Regions from separate parts of the Thermobacillus sp. genome, predicted to be linked through region 1. Evidence: a T-box and tRNA genes for the amino acid it is inferred to sense, from the RefSeq annotation. Region 1 holds a T-box; the other holds one or more tRNA genes.

Region 1 (7,087 bases):
CCGAACGCGGAGCTGCCGCGGGAGCGGGAGCTCAGGCCGCGTCCGGGCGACGAGCTGTTCGTCCGGATGACGCATGACAAGTCGGGGCGGATCATCGCCGAATTGGCGGAGGAAGCCGATCTGCAGCAACTGGCCGTTCCCGCGCCGGCCGCCTGGTTCAACCGGACGGTCCGCGGCTGGGTGACGCGGCACGCCAAGGTCGGCGCGTTCGTGTTCGTGGACGGGGAAGCTTTGCGAGCCGGGGTGCTCGGCCTGATCCCGAACAGCGAACAGACGCGGCCGCTGAGGCTGGGCGAAGCGTTCGAAGCGCGCGTGACGTTCGTCCGGGACGACGGCCGCATCAACCTGTCGATGCGGCCGCGCAAGGAGATCGGGCGCGAAGAGGACGCCGGGCGCATTCTTGCATATTTGCGCAGCCGGAATACGGGAGCGATGCCGTATTCCGACGAGACGCCGCCCGATGTCATCCAGCGCAAATTCGGCATCAGCAAGGCGGCGTTCAAGCGGGCGCTCGGCAAGCTGATGCGGGAAGGCATCGTGCGGCAGGAAGGAAGCTGGACTTACCTGAACGATCAACAGGATCAGCCTTAAGCAGCGGGACTGAGGCGGGGAAGAGGTGTCGGGCGATCTCCGCGGAAATGCGGATGCGGTGTCATCGTCGACGCAATTCCGGCGGAGGAAGCCGCCTGCGCTTTCTGCTCCTGAGCGTTTCTTGACGGAACGGCTGATTCGGAAGGAGCCTGTATGCGGGCCTACAGACAATTCGCATCGGTCTATGACCGGTTGATGGAAGATATGCCCTATCCGGAATGGCTCCGGTTCGCCCGGCAATGCTGGGAACGGACCGGCATCCCGGAGACGGTCGTCGATCTCGGCTGCGGCACGGGCAACATCGCGATCCCGCTTGCCAAATCGGGATTCCGCGTCTTCGGCATCGATCTGTCGGCCGAAATGCTGGCCGTGGCGCGCAGCAAGTGGGACGCGCTGCCGCAGCGGTTCTCGGGCGCCGGCTCGATCCGCTGGCTGCAGCAGGACATGCGCGACTGGGAGCTGCCGGAGCGGGTGGACACGGTGCTGTCCTTCTGCGACTGCATCAATTACCTGCTCGAAGAGGAAGATGTGGAGGCGGCGTTCCGCGCGACGCGGCGCGGGCTGAAGGACGGCGGCCTGTTCCTGTTCGACGTTCATGCGCCGCGCCAGCTCGAGCGGTATGCGGAAGAGCAGCCGTTCACGTTCGACGAGCGCGATATCGCCTACATCTGGACGAGCGAGTACACGCCGGACAGGCGGGAGATCGAGCATCATCTGACCATCTTTGCGCGCGACGGCGAGGACGGCCGGTATATCCGGTTCGAGGAGACGCACGTCCAACGCGCCTATGAACCGGAATGGATCCGCGGCGCGCTGATGCGGGCCGGCTTCTCGCATGTCGAGATGTACGCCGACTTCAGGCTGGAGCAGCCGGACGACAATGCCGAGCGGCTGTTCTTCGCGGCAACGGTGTGAAGCTGACGGTTGGCGCTGCAGCTTGGGGAACGGCAGAATAGCTGCTGTCATCGGAACGACAGAATAACAGAAAAAATTTGGGAAAACGTCCGATTTCGGCGGTTTTCACAAAATAAGTGAATTTTCCTTCTATTTCGCGGCTTCCGGCCTGAAAAGCCATAATAGGAGAAAGAACTTTGCTTATTCAACCCGTTCCGCAATCCGGGAAGCCGACCACGGGTGCCTAAAGCCCGCCATCCATGCCGCATCCCCGTAAAACATCCTATATCCGAAAGGCTCCGGCGATCCCGGGATCGTCATCGCCTTTCGTCTGCCGCGTCCCGATTCGCCGCCGCATCGTGACATGCACACTGCGCCTCCAAACAACAGCCCCGATCCGATACGCACGACTTATCCTCAAAACAGCGTCAACTGCACGGGAGCGCAGCCGTTGCCGGTCATGCCTGCGCCCGGCCCGGGCGTCAACAGATCCGCTCCCGTCGCCAATCTGTCCGTTGCCGATCTGTCCATCGCGTATTCATCCGCCACCATCCCGCCGGAATATCCGGCGCCGCCCGCCAATCCGGTTCGGCCGTCCGCCGGCTTCCGCTTCGTGGCCCCCGGGCCGATCAGGCCGAGGCGGCGAAACTCCGCCTCCACCCGTTCGCGCGCCGGGCGGACGTAGCTTTCCGGCAAGCCCGCCCTGCGGTAATACAAATTGCCGTAAACCGGCGCCAGCTTCGGATAGTGCTGTTGCAGCACGCCGAAGAACCACTGCTTCACTTCCGGCGTCTGCAGCCGCAGGAAATCGATCATCGCCCGGTCCGCTCCGCGGCTCTTGCATGCTTCGGCCAATTCCGCCGCGGTTTCGCGGGAATCGGTCAAGTACGGCAGCATCGGCGCCGCGAACACCGTAACCGGAACGCCGGCGTCGGCCAGCCGGCCGATCGTCTCCAGCCTGCGCCGCGGCGCCGGGCTGGCCGGCTCAAACCGCCGCCAGACCTGCGCATTCAGCGTATGCAGGCTGATGTTGACCGACAGCACCCTCGCCCGGCGCAGGATGTCCAGGTCGCGCAGCACGAGCGGCGAGCGCGTCGTCACGCTGAACGGAACGCCGTAATCGGCCAGCGCCTCGATGCACCCTCTCGTGAGCATCGCCTTCGCTTCCAGCGGCTGATAAGGATCCGTCGCCGTGCCGATCGCCACATGGTCCGGCAGCCTGCCCTGCCGCGCCAGGCGGGCCAGCTGCCTCCGGAGAATGTCCGGCGCTCCCGCTTTCCAGTAAATATGGCGCTGGAACGTGTCGTCCGCCGGCTGTCCCAGGAACGTGTGCGTGCTTCGGGCGTAGCAGAAGCTGCAGCCGTGCTGGCAGCCGCGGTACGGATTGATCGACCAGTCGAACGGCATGGCGGGGACGCGCACCCGGTTCAAGATCGTTTTCGCAGCCATCGGTTCCACGTTCGGTCGCATGTCCGCCTCCAGATCAAAATACGAACATATGTTCCCATCATAACACACGGACCGCCGGCTTGCCAAGCGCCCGACAAACGGCTTCCCGTCCGGTCTCCGCGGTCGGCCGGGACGTCGACCAAACTTGACACGCGCGGTCGGCTGCCCTATAATCGGGATAACCGTTTCATGACCAGATTATGGCTGTGAAGAGGAGCAGTAGTGCGATTCGCACCGGAAGAAGAGAGCCGGCGGCTGGTGCAAGCCGGACCAGTGGGCGCGCGAACTCGCCTCGGAGCCGCATTCGTGAACCGGCGCAATCCCGCGCCGACAGCGATGCCGTACGGCCCGCGTTAAGGGCCTCGAGTGGACAGCGGCGAAGCACGCCGGCTGTCAACTAGGGTGGTACCGCGGGAGAAGCCTCTCGTCCCTGGCAGATGCGCTATGGACGAAGGCTTTTTTAAGTTCAAGGCGGTCAACAACGGAAGGAGACGCTAGCGAGATGGGCAAGGAAGAGAGACAGCACGGTTACGATCCCCGGACGATCGAGCCGAAATGGCAGGCGTACTGGGAGAAGAACAAGACGTTCAAGACGCATGACGACACGAGCAAGCCGAAATTCTACGCGCTCGACATGTTCCCGTATCCTTCGGGATCGGGGCTGCACGTCGGCCATCCGGAAGGGTACACGGCAACCGACATCGTCGCCCGGTACAAGAGAATGCGCGGCTACAACGTCCTCCACCCGATGGGCTGGGACGCGTTCGGTCTCCCGGCCGAGCAGCACGCGCTGAACACGGGCGAGCATCCGCGCGGCTTCACGGAGCAGAACATCAACAATTTCCGCCGGCAGATCAAGTCTCTCGGCTTCTCGTACGACTGGGACCGCGAGATCAGCACGACCGACCCGGAATATTACAAATGGACGCAGTGGATTTTCCTCCAACTGTACAAGAAAGGCCTCGCCTATGTCGCCGAAGTGCCGGTGAACTGGTGTCCGGCGCTCGGCACGGTGCTGGCGAACGAGGAAGTCATCAACGGCGTCAGCGAACGCGGCGGCCATCCGGTCATCCGCAAGCCGATGCACCAGTGGATGCTGAAGATTACCGAGTACGCCGAGCGGCTGCTTGAAGATCTCGAGGAACTGGATTGGCCCGAGAGCATCAAGGAAATGCAGCGGAACTGGATCGGCAAATCGCAGGGCGCCGAAGTGACGTTCGAGATTGACGGGCATGACGCGTCGATCGTCGTGTTCACGACCCGCCCGGATACGCTGTTCGGCGCGACCTACTGCGTGCTCGCTCCGGAGCACGAACTGGTCGAAAAAATTACGACCGACGCCCAGCGTGAGGCCGTCGAAGCCTACCGCGAAGCGGCGGCGCGCAAGAGCGACCTCGAACGGACCGATCTCGCGAAGGAGAAGACGGGCGTGTTCACCGGCGCCTATGCGATCAACCCGGTGAATGGCGCGAAGCTTCCGGTCTGGATCGCCGATTACGTGCTGGGCGGTTACGGCACGGGCGCGATCATGGCCGTTCCGGCCCACGACCAGCGCGACTGGGAATTCGCGAAGAAGTACGATCTGCCGATCATCGAAGTGGTCCGGGGCGGCGACGTGACGAAGGAAGCGTTCACCGGCGACGGTCCGCACGTGAACTCGGGGCTGCTCGACGGCTTGCATAATGAAGAAGCGAAAGCGAAGATGATCGAGTGGCTCGAACGGGAGGGCAAGGGCCGCGCCAAGACGACGTACCGGCTGCGCGACTGGCTGTTCAGCCGCCAGCGTTACTGGGGCGAGCCGATCCCGATTCTCCACCTCGAAGACGGCACGATGAAGCCGGTACCGGAAGAGGATCTGCCGCTGCTTCTGCCGGATCTCGACGAGATCAAACCGTCGGGTACGGGGGAATCGCCGCTGGCCAACGCGACGGATTGGGTCAATACGGTCGATCCCGAGACGGGGAAAAGAGCGCGCCGCGAGACGAACACGATGCCGCAATGGGCGGGCAGCTGCTGGTATTACCTGCGCTACATCGACCCGGGCAACGACAAGGAGCTGGTTTCGAAGGAGAAGGAGAAGTACTGGATGCCTGTCGACCTGTACATCGGCGGCGCCGAGCATGCGGTGCTCCACCTGCTCTACGCGCGGTTCTGGCACAAGGTGCTCTACGACATTGGCGTCGTTTCGACGAAGGAGCCGTTCCGGAAGCTCGTGAACCAGGGCATGATCCTCGGCACGAACAACGAAAAAATGAGCAAATCGCGCGGCAACGTCATCAACCCGGACGACATCGTGAACGAGTACGGCGCCGACACGCTCCGCATGTACGAGATGTTCATGGGACCGCTCGAGGCGACGAAGCCGTGGAACACGAACGGCGTCGAGGGCACCTACCGCTTCCTCTCCCGCGTATGGCGGCTCTACATCGGCGAAGACGGCAATCTCAATCCGAAAATCACCGACGGAGACGCGGATGACGCGTTCAAGCGCACCTGGCACCGGACGATCAAGAAAGTGACGGAGGACTACGAGAACCTCCGCTTCAACACGGCGATCAGCCAGCTCATGATCTTCGTGAACGACGCGTACAAGGCCGAGAAGCTGCCGCGCAAGGCGATGAACGACTTCCTGCAACTGCTCTCGCCGATCGCGCCGCATATCGCGGAAGAACTATGGGAGCGGATGGGCCATTCCGACACGATCACCTACGAGCCGTGGCCGGAATATGATGAAGCCTGGACCGTCGACCAGGAGATCGAGATCGTCGTTCAGGTGAACGGCAAGATCGTCGACCGCGTCAAGGTGGCGGCGGACGCGCCGGAAGACGAGCTCGAACGGCTGGCGAAGGAAAGCTCCCGGGTGCAGGAACTTACGGCCGGCAAGACGGTGCGCAAGATCATCGTCGTCAAGGGCAAACTCGTCAACATCGTCGCGAACTGACCGCGTGATGCGTCAGGTCAATGCTTCACGGCGAAAGACTGGTCGACTTTCGCCAGATCTTCCCGGAACTTGGCGTGCGTCGTCCGGATAAGCCGGTTGAAGACGCCGTCCAGCTCCGTGTCGAGCTGTTTCAGCGCGGCGGCGGTGATGCCGCCCGGCACGCTCACCCGGCGGATCAGTTCATCGGCCGAGAGTCCTTCGCCGGTCAGCAGCCGCCCCGTGCCGAGCAGCATGCCGGCGGCCAGCCGCTCGGCATCTTCCCGGCCGATGCCCGTCTCCTCGACCGCGGCGTCGACGAAGCGCCGCAGGACGAACGCCATGAAGGCCGGGCCGCAGCTCGACAGGTCGGAGACGACGCGCGTATATTTCTCGTCGATGCGGATCGGCTGGCTGATGTGCGACAGCAGCCCCTCCAGCATCGCCATTTGTTCCGGCTCGATGCGGCTGCCGTAGATGCAGAGCGTCACGCCGCTGAGCGCCATATTCGTAATACTCGGAATCACTTTGGCGACCCGGCAGGGAAGCCATTCTTCCAGATGGGCCAGAAGCACTGGACTGGTGATCGAGACGATCAACTGTTCCGGCTGCACGCTGGCCCTTATTTCATCGATGACCGTTTTGAAGTCCAGCGGCTTGACGCACAGGAAGACGATGTCGCGCCCGGCGGCGGCCTCCGCGTTCGAGCGGACGGCGGTGAGGCCCGGATGACGTTCGGCGAGCCGCTCCGCCTTGGCGTGCGTCCGGTTCGCCACTTTGATGGCTTCCGGCGGCAGCGCGCCGGAACGGATGAACGCTTCCACCAGCATGCCGCCCATGCTGCCCGTTCCGATAAACCCTACATTCAACGCTTACCCCTCCCGTCCGTGTTCGGCGAAACGGCTGGCGCCGTCGTCTTCCGCTGAAAAGCCTGCTCTCATCACCATATGCCCGCCCGATTGTCCGACATGACACGAAGGCGCGCGAATGTCGGCACGGCGTTCAGGAAGGAACGGGTATCGTGCAGGTCTCCGGATTGAAGCCATTGTCTGCAGGGTACTGGAAGGGAGTGAATGTCGCGCATGGCTGCGGGATGGCGTGCATGTCCCGCGTGTCTGTGGGATGGCGTAGCATGGTTTGAGTGTTTTACGGCATGGCGCTATTGTCGAGCATGTCTGCGGAATGGTGTGAATGTCGCGCATGTCGGCGGATATGGAGTGATTTTCCCGCATGTCT
Region 2 (7,087 bases), on a different contig from region 1:
AGGTCGATCCGGAGCTGACGATGGAGATGGGGCGCGAATTCGCGCGCAAGTTTGATGGGGAAGGCATTACGAAGGTCATCACGATCGAAGCGTCGGGCATCCCGATCGCGTTCGCGACGGCGCTCACGCTGGGCGTGCCGCTCGTGTTCGCGCGGCGCAAGAAGACGCTGCTCGCGGAGCCGGACGCCTACAGCGAGCGGGTGCCTTCGTTCACAAAGGGTATTGTGACGGATTTGATGGTGTCGCGGCAGCTGCTCTCGCCGGACGACGTCCTGCTGTACATCGACGACATCATCGCCAACGGCGATGCGGCGAAAGGGCTGATCCGCATCATCGAGCGCTCGGGGGCGAAGCTTGCCGGCCTCGGCATCGCCGTCGAGAAGACGTTTCAACCCGGCGGCCGGCTGATCCGCGAGCAGGGAATCCGCGTGGAATCGCTCGTGCGCATCGCTTCGCTGGCGGACGGAAAAATCGCGTTCGAATGACGGCTTCTGGCAGCGATGCCTGCCACCTGTCTCTTTTCCTCCCGGTTGAATTATTTTATAATAGTCAAAAGTGAGCGAAGGGAGGCAGAAGGATATGGAGAAGCTTGAGCTGCCCGTTTCATTCTTCAAGTCGAAGTTGTCCGATGCCAAGACACATTTCGAACGCGCTCTGGATTGCAAGCATACGGAATTTGACGATTTGTATCCCTATATGATCGAACATCCGCAATTTTTCTGGTATAAGCGCTATGTCGCATGGTCGGAACTGCTCACCGTCGTGAAGTTGTGCGAGGAGCTCGGCATTCCGTGGCGGGAAGAATTCACGCAGCGGCAGGCCGGTTACATTGAAAACCGCGTCATGTCCTCCCGGGTGCTTGACGAATGGTACGAGCGGAATGAGTCGCCCGAGCATGTCGGGCACCAGCCGGAATAATCCATCTGTAATGATCCCGAAATGGACCGAAGCGGGGCCGTCCCTGCCGCGGTCCATTGTTGTACATGGAAGGAGGATGAAGAAGCCGTGATGACGGAAGCGCAGCTGGATGCTTACCGCGTCGCCGGAACGACGGTGCGGGTCGTGCGCGACGCGCTGGAAGCAAACGACGTCATCGGCATCGTCGTCGCCTGGGATGAGCGTGATGTGCTGATCCGCAGGCCGAACCGCAGAGTGGTGAAAGTGAGCCGCAGCTACCGGATCCAGCCGGCGGACGAGCCGCGCCTCGATCCGCTTGCGTAAGTTCCGGGGCAATTCCGGGCAACAAAAAACTCCAGGTTCACCTGGAGTTTGCTTGCCGGTTATGGTGCGGTCGAGAGGACTTGAACCTCCACGGTATTGCTACCACTAGAACCTGAATCTAGCGCGTCTGCCAATTCCGCCACGACCGCGTTTGCTGTTGTTCAGTTGACTGACGATGTTCATCTTAGCATGCGAGAGCGGCGCTAGTCAAGCCGCGTGTACAAAGTTCTAATTTTCAGTCAAAAAGTGGACCGCACGGATTACCCGGCGGTCCACAAATATTGCCGGATGCCGGCCGCGACCGCTTCGGCCAGCCGTTGCTGCCAGCGGGGATCGGTCAGCTTCGCGCGATCCGCCGGGCTGCTCAGGAACCCGAGCTCGACGATGACCGCCGGACGCTTCACCAGGTTGAGCAGATAGTACGGTTTGCCGACCCTGGGAAGCCTGCGGCTGCCGTATTCCCGGTTCAGCGCATCCTGCAGAAAGGCCGCAAGCAGCGCGCTTCTTCCTTCCTCCTGGTGCAGCACGAGCGGTCCGCTGGCCGATGGTCTTCGGGACCAGTTCACGTGCAGGCTGACAAGGAGCTGCACGGCGATTTCGTCCGTCAGCCCCCGGCGCTGCGACAGGTCCCGTTGATGCCGCGAGCGGGAAGGATGCCACCGGTTCTCGTCGCTCAGCGCGTAGTCGCCGGTCCGGTTCAGAACGGCGGGAATGCCCTGGCTGCGCAGAACTAGATAGAGCCGTTTCGCCACTTCCAGATTGATGTCTTTCTCAAGCACGCTGCCGTAATGGGCGCCGCCGTCGATGCCGCCGTGTCCCGCATCGATCAGCACTTCGGCCGCGGGCAGCGCGCGCTCGTATCGCGGCGTGTCCGCGGCGGGGGATGCGGGGCTTGAGCTTCGCGATGCCGATGTCGCGTGCGGCATGAAAACGGCGGCCAACAACGTCGCAGCGGCCGCGGCAGCCGCGTAAAGCAAGACTTTCGCGTTCATGATTCTGACCTCCGGCGCGTTCAGATGCGGGTGCAGGTTAGTTTTGCCGGCCCGTCGGCCGGCTTATGCGGGTTTAACGCGCGCCGGCTCCGGCCATAATGAGCATGACGCGGCATGACGACATGCCGGACCCGCCGCGGATCCAGGCGGGATCAAAGGTTCGGAGGGAAAGTCTCATGGCGGTCAAAGACGGTAAAGAATATGTCGCGTTCGTGACGGATCGGCTCGTCCGCTACATCGAGACGCCGGCGGAGGACCGCCGGCGCATGCGCAGGGACGCGCGGAGCCGGCGCGAACCGTTCCTCGCGCGCTGGTTCGGCTGGGCGCTGTACGGCTGGCTCATGCAGCGGCGCGCAAGGCGCGTGGGACAGCCGCACCGGCGCGGATGAAGCGGCGGCGAATCCGGCGGCGGATTCCTGACGTTATGCCGCCGTGTCCGGGCGGGCTCGTCAATCATACAGTTTCGCGGCCGGCTCGAGGCAGGCTTGCGGGATGAAGCGAAGGCCTTCCTGATCCACGCCGATGTAGGCGGTGCCGTCATCCCATTCATGCCAGGCGACGACCGGCAGCACATAGAGGTAGGCGCCGTCGAACCGTTCGGCGACGAGCCGAAGCTCGATGCCGCTGCCCAGCAGCGCGGCGATGTCCGTCTCCGCCCAGGCGAGCGGCTGGCGCGTAATCCACGGCAGCCGGGCATACGGATCGAAGGACGGAACTTCCGCATGCCGCATCAGTCTCCCGGCGGGCTGTGCGCCGCCGGGCATCCGCTTCTCGAGGCACGCCGCCGCTTCCGACGCCGCCTCTTTCCAGAACGGGTCGTCGGCTGGCAGTTCCTCGCCGGTCTTCGCATCCAGGTAGAAGACGCCGTCGTCCGTTTCGACCCGCCAGGCCGCGCTGAGCGGGTGCGCGTACCGGCGCTCGACGGCGCTGCCTTCGCCGTCCTCATCATCCCCGATAAGTCCGAGCCGCGCCAGCCCCTGGCGCAGCAGATCCGCGGAATAGAGCGGCGCGTCGCCGAGCCCGTACTCGGTCAGCGCGAAGCCGCCTTCCCGCACCGCGTGAACGACCATATAGCCGACGGTCTCACCCTGATCTTCAAACAGCACGATCCAGCCGTGCGTGCCCGGGCCGAGCGGCTCGATCGTCCGCTGTGCCGCGGCGATCCGTTCAAATCCGGGCCGGGCGGACAACCCTTGTGCCCATTGGTCGACCTGCCATTTGAGCAGCTTTTGCTCCGCAGGCCTGTATCCGGCTTCCATTGACGCCGAGACGCCCGGCGCCGCCAATGCCGCCGCCAGCAGGCAGGCGAGCAGGCCGATCATTCTTCGTTGCATCTTCATGCGCCTCCTTCCCGTTCAACCCCCTGGTTGCCGCAGTGTCATCATATCGGACAAGCCCCAAGAAGGCTGTTGCAATGTGTCGCGCGCGATCGTTCTATTTTTGCCGCAATCCGGTGAAAGCTCTCGCAATCAGGCGAGGCCGGACAAATGGAACACGCCGGCGTTGACAATCTCCGTGACGACGCGCGGCTTCAGCTGCCACAAAATTTCTTCCTTGCGCGCTTCGTACTGCGCGGCGATCTGCTCCCGCTGCTTGTCGTCGGTTTCCTTGAGCAGCGGCTCGTAATAGTGCGCAAGCCGGGCGAGCTCTTCCTTCAGCCGTTCGTTCGCCGCGGCCGCCCAGCCGTAATCGTAGGTTTTCAATTTCTGCAAGAGCGCCTGTTCGATCAGGTCGGCCGCCTTCTTGAGCGACAGGGAAGCGCCGGTCACATGCACGTTCGCGGGCAGGCGGGGGCTGAGCTTCAGCCCTTGCAACCGGTCGAAAAACCGTTCGACAACCGTTCCGGTGGCGAGCGAGACGCCGAAAGCGTGCATTTCTTCGCGCTTCATGTCGCAGACGAATCCGACTTTCACGTTGACGCCGAGCCAGGGGGTGCAGGGCGCCGAATCGTACGGATGAAGCGCCCGCTCGTCCGGCTGCTGGAACAGGCAGACGAACCGGCCGCCGCGCCTTGCCGCGGCGAACAGCTGCTCGAGCCGCCGCGACCCGAAATGGAGGTCGTCCCGCGGCATCCGCGTGCCGAGCCCGGCGGGCACAAAACCGAACGAGCGGGAGAGGGCCGCCATGCCGGCCTGCTCCGCCGCTCCGCCTTGCGGACCGCCGGCGCCTGCGGATTCGGCTTCCACGGTCATCGCATCATATTTCGCCGCATCCGTCACGAGCAATAGCGACATCGTCTCCGGCTCGACGCCGGTCCGGTCGACAAAGCTCCAATAATAGGGGCGGTTCGTCAGTTCGCGGTCCGCTGCGGGCGACAGTTTCACCTTGAAATGGGCCGGCGACTTCTCCAGAATGGTGCAGCCGGTCGCTTCCAGGTACCGTTCGACAAACCGGTGGATCTGCTTCGCGTTCATGGCCGGGCCTCCGCTGCGGCATCCGCGCCGTCCGGGACGACGGAAAGGACGGGGAGCACGCTGTCAAGCGAGCTTTTCGGCGATCGCTTCGCGTCCGCGCGGAGCCGGTTGATCGAGCGGCCGAGCGCGTCGATGCCGCGCCGGATGTCGGCGTCGCCGTCCGACTCGAGCACGAGGCGCGCAAGCCGCTGCTCAAGCGGATGTTCCTCCCGCTCGAGACGCTCGAGGATGTCGTCCAGTTCGCCGACGACCATCTCGAACAGGTTGATCTTCTCGTGCAGCAGGCGGACGATGTGCTCCTCGATCGTGCCGGTCGTGTACAGATTGTAGATTTTCACGTCGTTCGTCTGCCCGAGCCGGTGAACCCGGCCGATCCGCTGCTCGACGCGCATCGGATTCCACGGCAGGTCGAAGTTGATCATGTGGTGGCAGAACTGCAGGTTGATGCCTTCGCCGCCCGCCTCGGTGGCGACGAGCACCTGGGCGCGGCCGCGGAACAGGTCCATCATCCAGTCCTTCTTGCCGCGGTTCATGCCGCCGCGGTAGGGCACGGCGTGAATGCCGTGCTGCTTCAGGAACTGGAGCAAATATTCCTGCGTCGCGCGGTATTCGGTGAAAATGATCGTCTTGTCGTTCGTCGTGCGAATGATCTCGAGCGCCTTCTCGGCCTTCGAATTGGCCTGGATGCGGCGGATGAACTCGACGAGTTCCCAGATCTTCGCCCGCATCGGCGAGTCCTCCGGGGTCTTCTTGAACAGGTTGACGAGCGTGAGGAACACGGCGTCCCGGCTGCTGCACACTTCGCGCTGCAGCGTGATGAGCGACAGCATGCTCGCAAGGTCGCGTCCGCTCTCGTCGTACCGCTGCCGGACGAAGCCGGTCACCGCGTCGTACAGCGCCTTTTCCTCCGGCGACAGCTTCACCTCGATATTGCGCACGATCCGCTTCGTGAAGCTGATGCCGCCGTCGCTGCGCCGGTTGCGGATCATGACGGCGGACAGCGCTTCCTGCAGCCGGTCTTCGTTCTTCGGCAACCGCTTGTCGGCGACGAAGTTGGCGGCGAAGTCGCTCTGCCCGCCGAGCTGGCCGGGCTTGAGCAGCGTGATCAGGTTGAACAGCTCGTCCATGTCGTTCTGCACGGGCGTCGCGGTGAGGAGGAGGCAGTATTTTTTGCGCAATTGCTGAATGAACTGGTAGTTCGACGTCTTCTTGTTCTTCAGCTTGTGCGCCTCGTCGACGATCAACATGTCGTAATCGTTGGACAAGAGGAGCTCGCGGTGCGGCTCGCGCTTCGCGGTGTCGAGCGAGGCGACGACAAAGTCGGAGTGCCACGAGTGCGCTTTCTTCTGCGCGGTCGCCGGAATGCCGAACTTCTGGTTCAGTTCGCGGACCCACTGCAGCACGAGCGACGCGGGGACGAGGATCAGCGCCCGGCGAACCAGCCCGCGCACGATGTATTCTTTCAGAATGAGGCCGGCTTCGATCGTCTTGCCGAGACCGACTTCATCGGCGAGAATGGCGCGTCCGCCCATCTCGTGCAGCACTTTGCGCGCCGTCGCGATCTGGTGCGGCATCGGTTCGAACGCCGGCAGGCATCTGAGCGCCTGCAGCTCGTCGAAGCTCGTGACCAGTTTCGCGCGCTCGGCCTCGACCGCAAGCGCAAACAGCGTCCAGTCATCCCACGGGCCGTTGCGCGCCGTGCGCTCCGCCAGTTCGTCGACCCAGGCCCGGTCGAATTCGATCTCCACATCGGGATGCGGCGTCTTTCCGGTTCCGCTTGCGCGGCGATCCGGTCTCAGGATCGGATGCATGGCTTCTCCTTCCTCCGGCTGGTTGTTTTATCCGTTAGTATGACCGTACGGGGAACGATTCATAAGGGCGGCGGAATGAGTCACGAGACTCTGCGGGCGCGTTCAACCGATGCAACATTTTGTATCGAACCGGCAGCAGAACGTCGGTTTCGGGCGGATACGATTCGTTGCCGAAAATGGGACTTGGAATACTATATATTGTGGTGTAAAATGAGTAGAGGACTCTATATGTTGTGTACATAATGCGATACACATCTGCTGCCGCAAGCGGCAAAATCTGCATGAACCGGAGGCGCTCGCGCATGAAAATGATGAAGAGCAGCAAGCTGGAAGGTTTGAGCGAGAAAATTTTTCTGGACCGCTATGCATGGAAGAACGCAGACCCGTCCGGCACCAAGGTCGGCGACGTCGTGCTCGTGCTGACGAAGGATGACCCGAAGTTCCCGGCGAAGGAAGTCGGGGAAGTCATTGCGCGCAATGGCAACAAGGTGACCGTGCGGACGCGCGCCGGCCAGATCGTCGAGTCGGAGGTCGAGAAGCTGACGCTGACGATCGAGAAGACGCCGGAAGAGATGTGGGACCGGCTCGCGAAGGCGATGGCTTCCGTGGAAGATACGCCAGAGAAGCGGAAACAGTGGGAAGAGCGGTT

What was found. A T-box is a leader RNA that pairs with one kind of tRNA and senses whether it is charged. The one in region 1 lies ahead of leuS (leucine--tRNA ligase), so its partner is inferred to be a tRNA-Leu.
Region 2: it has a tRNA-Leu gene. The T-box ahead of leuS (leucine--tRNA ligase) is inferred to sense a tRNA for this amino acid. The anticodon was not compared.

What each region holds. Positions count from the first base shown of each region.
Region 1 covers NZ_QEWA01000014.1:2,175-9,261, reverse strand. The annotation lists gene C6W55_RS00610 (CvfB family protein) at 1-591, shown strand, start outside; gene C6W55_RS00605 (class I SAM-dependent DNA methyltransferase) at 745-1,506, shown strand; gene C6W55_RS00600 (SPL family radical SAM protein) at 1,903-2,955, opposite strand; T-box leader at 3,132-3,369, shown strand; gene leuS (leucine--tRNA ligase) at 3,437-5,875, shown strand; gene comER (late competence protein ComER) at 5,893-6,720, opposite strand.
Region 2 covers NZ_QEWA01000032.1:62,213-69,299, forward strand. The annotation lists gene C6W55_RS05950 (xanthine phosphoribosyltransferase) at 1-485, shown strand, start outside; gene C6W55_RS05955 (hypothetical protein) at 580-918, shown strand; gene C6W55_RS05960 (hypothetical protein) at 1,009-1,221, shown strand; tRNA gene C6W55_RS05965 (tRNA-Leu) at 1,284-1,370, opposite strand; gene C6W55_RS05970 (N-acetylmuramoyl-L-alanine amidase family protein) at 1,482-2,213, opposite strand; gene C6W55_RS05975 (YqzE family protein) at 2,390-2,602, shown strand; gene C6W55_RS05980 (hypothetical protein) at 2,663-3,547, opposite strand; gene C6W55_RS05985 (YqhG family protein) at 3,683-4,627, opposite strand; gene C6W55_RS05990 (DEAD/DEAH box helicase) at 4,624-6,438, opposite strand; gene C6W55_RS05995 (adenosylcobalamin-dependent ribonucleoside-diphosphate reductase) at 6,741-7,087, shown strand, end outside.